Regions from separate parts of the Micromonospora inyonensis genome, predicted to be linked through region 1. Evidence: riboswitches for the same ligand, from Rfam matches in the RefSeq annotation. Region 1 holds a riboswitch; the other holds the start of a gene.

The links. A riboswitch is a leader RNA that binds a small molecule or an ion and turns the genes downstream of it on or off. The one in region 1 is predicted to bind cobalamin.
Region 2: another riboswitch for cobalamin. It lies ahead of GA0074694_RS33130 (ABC transporter substrate-binding protein); the one in region 1 lies ahead of GA0074694_RS13935 (FecCD family ABC transporter permease).

Annotation. Positions count from the first base shown of each region.
Region 1 is NZ_FMHU01000001.1:3,073,556-3,077,097, reverse strand. It holds gene GA0074694_RS13940 (alpha/beta hydrolase) at 61-600, opposite strand; cobalamin riboswitch at 1,219-1,402, shown strand; gene GA0074694_RS13935 (FecCD family ABC transporter permease) at 1,447-2,481, shown strand; gene GA0074694_RS13930 (ABC transporter ATP-binding protein) at 2,478-3,311, shown strand; gene GA0074694_RS13925 (ABC transporter substrate-binding protein) at 3,308-3,542, shown strand, end outside.
Region 2 is NZ_FMHU01000002.1:1,629,140-1,632,681, reverse strand. It holds gene GA0074694_RS21720 (iron chelate uptake ABC transporter family permease subunit) at 1-256, opposite strand, end outside; gene GA0074694_RS33130 (ABC transporter substrate-binding protein) at 325-1,338, opposite strand; cobalamin riboswitch at 1,368-1,548, opposite strand; gene GA0074694_RS31895 (hypothetical protein) at 1,511-1,891, opposite strand; gene GA0074694_RS21710 (LacI family DNA-binding transcriptional regulator) at 2,076-3,092, shown strand; gene GA0074694_RS21705 (hypothetical protein) at 3,309-3,542, shown strand, end outside.

The sequences.
Region 1 (3,542 bases):
TTCTTTCTACCCTGGCCTCGGTGCTGTCCATGCCGTCGGCAGTCGGGAGAGCGGTGCCGACTATGGGAGCTGAGACAGGAATTCTTCGATCGCTGTACCGACCTCGCCGAGGGCTTGCGTGTAGGCCCGTAGCGGTCCGGGTGGCCGCAAGCCGTGATCGCCGCCGGTGATGGTGACGACCCTCTTGCTCGTTGCTGCGGCGATGTCAGGTAGCCAGCTGCGGTCGCGGGTCCCCCCGACAAGAAGTGCGGGCGCCGGGTTTCGGCCGATCGCCTCGGCGATGACCTCGATATGCAGAAGCGGCGTCAGCCAGATCGCTGGGAGTTGCTGTTCGGCCGCGAGCATGGCGGCGTGGGTGCCGAGCGACTTTGCGATGATCACGGGCTGCGCGGCGGGCGCCGCGCTGGCCAACCGGTGTAGTGCCGCAGAGACGTGCGCCCGAACGAATGGTTCCGGCCCGATGTCCAGCAGACCCTTCGGGACGGTCCAATTCACCGTCTCTACTGGTATGTCGCGGTCGGAGAGCGCCTCGCTGGCAAGGTCGAGCAGAGGGGCCTGCGGACCGTAACGGCCTCCGGGGACGATGACTCCAGCGATCACTCGATAACTGTAGCGACCGGAACGCAGCGCTTCACTGTCATGCCACGTCGGTGTCCTCATCGCCGGCCTGGTCGAACATCCGGCGTGCCTGGTCGATGGCCGACCGCGCCTGCTCGCTTGCCCCAACCCGGGCCAGAGCCCGCGCCCGGCCCGCCGCCGCCAGCGCACCCGACGGCGAGGCCGTCGGAGTTACCGCCAACGCCGCCAGGTCAGAGCCATTATTGCTGGTGCGCCGCCAGGGACTCGAACCCCGAACCCGCGGATTAAGAGATGAACATCTATCGACTCGATGGGTCCACCTCTGTCGCTTGAGTCCATCTACTCGCGGTCAATCCCCAGATTCGCCCGCACGACGTGCCGCTCAGTCCACCAACTGTTGGCTCGTCCATCGCGCTGGAGCACCCATGGAGCACCCGGTGACAGCGGGCGTCAGGCGCCGTGGACGTGTGTCCAGTCGCACGCCTTGGCGGACACGGTCGTCCGGTACGTGGCCGCAAACGAGCCGCTTTTTGGGGACAGGCAAGACTGGACCTCGTCACTGGACGGTTGTTTCGCGTTCGCGGCAGTAGCGACCGATTCAGGGTGAGGTCCTCGGTGGCGGAGTCCGCCTGGTGCGGGTACTATCCCGGTCGAGTCGACCGCATCCTGAGGGATGCCAGGGAACTCCGGTGAGATTCCGGGACTGGCGCGCAGCGGTACGGGCGACGGCGGCACGATTTCGCCACTGGAGAGTACTTCTCTGGGAAGGCCGTGCCGCCGGTTGACCCCAAGTCCGAAGACCTGTCGGCTCACATGCTCGTCGATGGACTCTCGCGATCAGGGTCTCCAGACTTGAGAGGCCGCATCATGCCCCGGCGTAGGCTGCCGTTCTGGCCGCTGTTATTCGTGCTGGCCGTCGCGTCGGTCCTGAGCGTGATCGCCTCGCTGGCCTTCGGTTCCGAGCGAATCCCGCTCACCGAGGTCGTCGCGGCGGTCACCGACCGCTTCTCCGGCGAGCCGGCCGGCCGCTGGGATGTCATCGTCTGGGAACTGCGCCTGCCCCGCGCGCTGCTGGCGCTGGTCGTGGGCGCGGGCCTGGCGATCGCCGGGGCCGGCATGCAGACCCTGGTACGCAACTCACTGGCCGACCCCTACCTGTTGGGTATCAGCTCGGGCGCCTCGGTGGGTGCCACCGCGGCCCTCACCACCGGCGCGCTTGCCGGGCTGGGCCTCTACGCAGTCTCGACCGGGGCGCTGCTGGGGGCGGTCGGATCCGCGCTGCTGATCTGGCTGATCGCCACCGCGCAGGGTGGACTGACCCCTATCCGGCTGGTGCTCTCCGGCGTCGTCCTGTCCTCCGGGTTCTCAGCGATCGCCTCGCTGCTGGTCTTCCTCAGCGACGATGCGCGCGCGGCGAACTCGGTGATGTTCTGGATGCTGGGTAGCGTCGGCGGAGCCACCTGGGAAAAGCTTGTGATACCCGCCGCGTTCGTCGTCGTTCTCGCGGCCGGCTTGCTGGTTGTGCATCGCTGGCTCGACGCGCTGGCCGCCGGGCCGGAGACGGCCGCGGCTCTCGGGATCAACGTGGCCGCGTTGCGTACGGCGCTGTTCGTGATCCTGTCCGTGGTCGTCGGTGTGCTGGTGGCGGTCAGCGGGGGAGTGGGGTTCGTCGGGCTGATCGTTCCGCACGCGGCCCGGCTGATGGTGGGCGCCCGGCACCGGGTCGTCCTGCCGGTCGCGGCGGTGGCGGGTGCGATGTTCCTCGTCTGGGTCGACGTGCTGGCCCGGGTGATGGTGCGACCGCAGGAGATTCCCCTGGGCGTGGTGACAGGCGTGCTCGGGGCGCCCCTGTTCCTGCTGCTCATGGGCCGAGGTTCGTACCGGTTCGGTGGTGACCGATGACCCCCGCCCTACGCCTGCACGACGTCTCCGCCCGGATGGGCGGCCGTACCGTGCTGCGTGGAGTCGACCTCGACGTCGCCGACGGCAGCCGGCTCGGCATCGTCGGGGTCAACGGCGCCGGGAAGACGACGCTGCTGCGGGTGCTGGCCGGAGTGCTGCGCCCCAGCTCCGGAACCGCGCTGATCGCCGACGGGCGGGGCGGACTGATCGATCTGCGGCGGCTCCCGAACCGGGAACGCGCCCGGCAGCTCGCCTACGTGCCTCAGGAGGACGTGACGACCTCCGAGCTGCGGGTCGGGGAGATGGTCACCCTCGGCCGGGTGCCGCAGACCCGTCCCTGGGCCCGCGGTGGCCGCGCCGAGCGCGATCTCGTGCTCGACGCCCTCGACGCCGTCGGACTGGCCGGCCGGATCGACACCGTCGCCGACCAGCTATCCGGCGGCGAGCGGCGCCGGGCCGTCCTGGCCCGCGGCCTGGCCCAGCAGTGCCCGACGGTGCTGCTCGACGAGCCGACCAACCACCTCGACGTCGCCTGGCAGCTCGACCTCCTGGAGGTCTTCGCCACACGCGCCCGAACCCTGGTGGCCACCGTGCACGACCTCGATCTCGCCCTGCGCTTCTTCGACCGGCTGGCCCTCGTCGGCTGGCGCGCGGGCAGCGACCGGACGTCGGAGCCAGCGGGCATCGTCGCCGTCGGCCCGCCCGCCGAGGTGCTCGGCGCCCACCACGTCGAGACGCACTTCGGCGTCGGCTCCGTTCAGGTGCCCCACCCCGACCTCCCGCAGCACCATCTGCTCATCCACCCCCGGAAGGACACCTCACCGGCATGACCGTCTTCCCACCCGGCCGTACCCGTGTCACCGCTCTTGTGCTCGGCTTGTTCACCCTCACCGCGTGCACCTCCGGCGAGGCCGGATCGAGCGCGGCCACCGGTGCCATCACCGTCCAGAACTGCGGGCAGGACGTGAGCGTCGACAAGCCCGTCACCCGGCTGTACGCGTACGACGGCGGCATCATCTCGATCGTGCTGTCCGTCGGCGCACGCGACCAACTGATCGCCG
Region 2 (3,542 bases), on a different contig from region 1:
CGGCCAGCGGGTTACGGGTGACGGTCTGCATCACCGCGCCGACCGCCGCCAGCCCCGCCCCGACCAGAGCCGCGCCGAGCACCCGGGGCAGCCGTAGCCGCCAGACGATGTGCTCGCGCAGCACCGGCAGGTCGGAGTCGAGCAGCCCCAGCCGGTCGGCCACCACGGTCCACACCGTCCGTATCGAGATGTCGGCGGGCCCGATGGTGACCGCCGCCCCGATCGACGCCACCAGGGCGACCAGCAGCACGGGCACGAGCAGCGCCGGGCCGGCGGGCCGGGCCGGGCGGAGGGCGGCCTGGGTGGGCGGCGCGGTCGCGGTGGTCAGCGCCCGGTCCCGTCGGGGATCCGGACGACGCCTTCGGCGAGCGCCTCGACGCCGCGCACGACGCGCACCCCGGCGGAGGTGGCGGAGAAGGGGATGACGACGAAGCGCTGCCCGCTCACCGCCCTGAGGTGCCGCAGCGTGGGGTGGCCGGTCAGGAACGCCTTCTTCGCGGCGGCCGTGTCCCATGCCGCGTCGACCAGCACGATCACGTCGGGATCGCGTTCGGCGAGGGTCTCCCAGCCGCTGTCGGCCCAGTCGCCGGTCAGGTCGGCGAACGCGTTTCCGACCCCGACCGAGGACATGATGAGGCCGGGAGTGCCGCAGCAGGAGCCCACACTCGGCGCGTCGGTCCCTTCGTCCCACCAGAGCACGGAGAGGTCCCCGGCACCGTCGACCCGGCCGGCGGCCGTGGCGATCCGGGTCCGCTGGTCGGCGATGAGCTTCTCGGCCCGATCGGGTACGCCGAAGATGGCCGCGACGTCCCGGATCTCACCGAACACGTGGTCGATGGTCAGCTTCGCCGGCCGGTGCGGCGCGGGACAGCCGGCCGGGGAGAGGTACGTCCCGATACCGAGCCTCGCCAGCCCGGTCCGGTCACCGGCGCCCTCGTCGCCGAAGGCACTGTGGAAGGAGCCGTAGACGAAGTCGGGCTCGGCCTCGAGCAGCTTCTCCTTCGAGGGGTACTTCTCGGCCAGCACCGGCACCGAGGCGTACGGGGTGGCGTACTCCGGCAGGATGGCGTCGTCCAGGTAGGCCGTACCGGCCATCCGGTCGGCCAGCCCGAGGGCCAGCATGATCTCGGTGGCGGGCTGGTTCATGGTCACCGCCCGCCGGGGCGGCGCGGCCACCCGGACCGGCGTGCCGCAGTTGGTCAGGTCGACCGCGGTGACCGGCTGCGGGGCAGCCGGGGTGGAGTCGTCCCCGGTGCCGCAGCCGCCGAGCAGGACGATGAGGACGGTCAGCGGCGCGGCGACGCGCCGGGACACGGTGGACAGAGCGCGCTCGCGCATCGGGATTGCCTTCCAGCACCTCGTGGACGGGTCGTCACAGTGCCGTGGCCGGTCTCCTGGCTGACGGGACGTGCGTCCGTGGCCGGCCTTCCCAGGCGCGTACGCCCAGTGACCTCGGTTTCGACGAGGGCCGCGGACTCCCGATCACAGTGGCGAGGACCGCACCGGTACTTCACCGGTTTCCCGTGCACCACGGCAGCGTCACCCTAGCCGCTGCCGCGCACGGGTGCCATGGTGACGAAGACCACCCGCGCGGTACCCGCTGCCGGGCCCCGTCGAGGTCCCGGCTGCCGGCGGGCAGGCCGCCCGAGGCCAGCACCAGCACCGGGCAGTCGAGGATGGGGCCTCCTCGACGGCCCGCGGGTTCTCCGTCCGGCAGTCGTGGGCGGTGAGGAAGCCGCCCCGGCGGAGTGGAGGTGACGGTGAGCCCGGTGGCGCGGACCAGCCGGGCCGCCCGCTCGACGCCGTACGCCCCGACCGGTTCGCGCCACACGATGCCCGGCACCCCCGCGTCGGCGTAGTCCGCGACGGCCTCCTCCAGCGGCCGGTTCATCGAGGTGGCCTGGTTGACGGAGTGCCCCCGGCGGCCTGGGGCGATCCCGCCAGGCAAGGGCTTTCCTCCGCCCGTTCGCCCGGCGTGCCGGGCCCCGCGGTGGCGGGGACCGCCCTACCCGCTGCGGTAGCCTGAGGCCGCGACTCAGGGCGCGACCACATCAGCAGAACACTCGGGGGTGGCCATGGCGACGCTGGCCGACGTCGCCCGACGGGCCGGGGTCTCCCCCGCGACCGCGTCGCGGGTCATCAACGGCAGCAGCAAGACCGTCACCGAGGAGCTGCGCGACCGGGTGCTGCGGGCCGTGGCCGACCTGCGCTACGTCCCGAACGCCCACGCCCAGCTCCTGGCCCGTCCCCACCGCAGCGTGGTCGGCGTCATCGTGCACGACGTCTCCGACCCGTACTTCGCCGAGGTCACCCGAGGGCTGCAGCGGGTGGCGACCGCACGCGGCAAGCTGCTCATCATCTGCAACAGCTACCGGGACCCGGAACGGGAACTGGAGTACGTCGACCTGCTGCGCGGCCAACAGGTCGCGGCGATGATCCTGGCCGGCTCCGGCTACCACGACGACAGCTTCACCACCCGGCTCAACGAACAGCTCGCCGCGTACGAGGCGACCGGCGGCCGGGTCGCGGTCATCGGACGCCACGAGCACGCCGGCGACGCGGTGATGCCGGCGAACGAGAACGGCGCGTACCTGCTGGCCCGGGAGCTGCTCGCGCTCGGTCACCGGCGGATCGGGGTGGTGGCCGGCCCCCGGCTGCTCACCACGACCACCGACCGGTTGGCCGGGCTGCGCCGCGCCCTCGCCGAGCGGGAGCTGACCCTGCCCGAGGAGCACGTCCGCTACGCCGAGTTCGACCGGGACAGCGGGGCCGGGGCGGCGGCCGTCCTCCTCGACGCGGTGCCCGGCGTGACGGCGGTCGTGGCACTCAACGACTCCATGGCCATCGGCGCGCTGTCGCTGCTGCGGGCCCGGGGGGTGGCCGTGCCCGGCCAGGTCTCGGTCACCGGCTTCGACGACATGCCGATCGCCCGCGACGTCACGCCGGCCCTGACCACCGTCCGGCTCCCGCTGGTCGAGATGGGGGCACGGGCGATGGCCCTCGCGCTGGAGCCGGTGGCCGCCGGCGGCCGGATCGAGGTGCTCGACGCCGGGGTGGTCCTGCGCGACACCACCGGCCCCGCCCCGGCCTGACCGGCCACCACGCCCCGGCCCGGACACCGTCCCTGCCCGCCGGTCCCGCGCAGCCCCGGCCGGGCTTTTCGCCGGTCCGCACCAGAGGTCCGCCTGATCAGCGTTACCCTCACTCTGACCGGTACGTGACGAAATCTCACCAGCCGCTCGCCGTGACGGACGGGGGGTACGGGCATGCGCGGTCCGCTCTGGCGCAGACGCCTGTGGAGCCCACGGATGTCGGTGGCGAAGCTGACCCGCACGGTGGAGACCCGGGTCAGCGGCGAGGAACAGCAATGGCGGCGCGTCCGAGCCGACAGGCTGCCGACCCGCTCCCGCCGGTGGCCGCGGCATCCCTGGTGGACCGTACTGGCCGTGGTCGTCGTGCTCGTCGTCGCCGTCTGTCTCGTCGCCCAGGTCCTCAACCCCCTCTACCACCTGTTCTTCCCTCCCCAGGGACGCCGGTGGCTC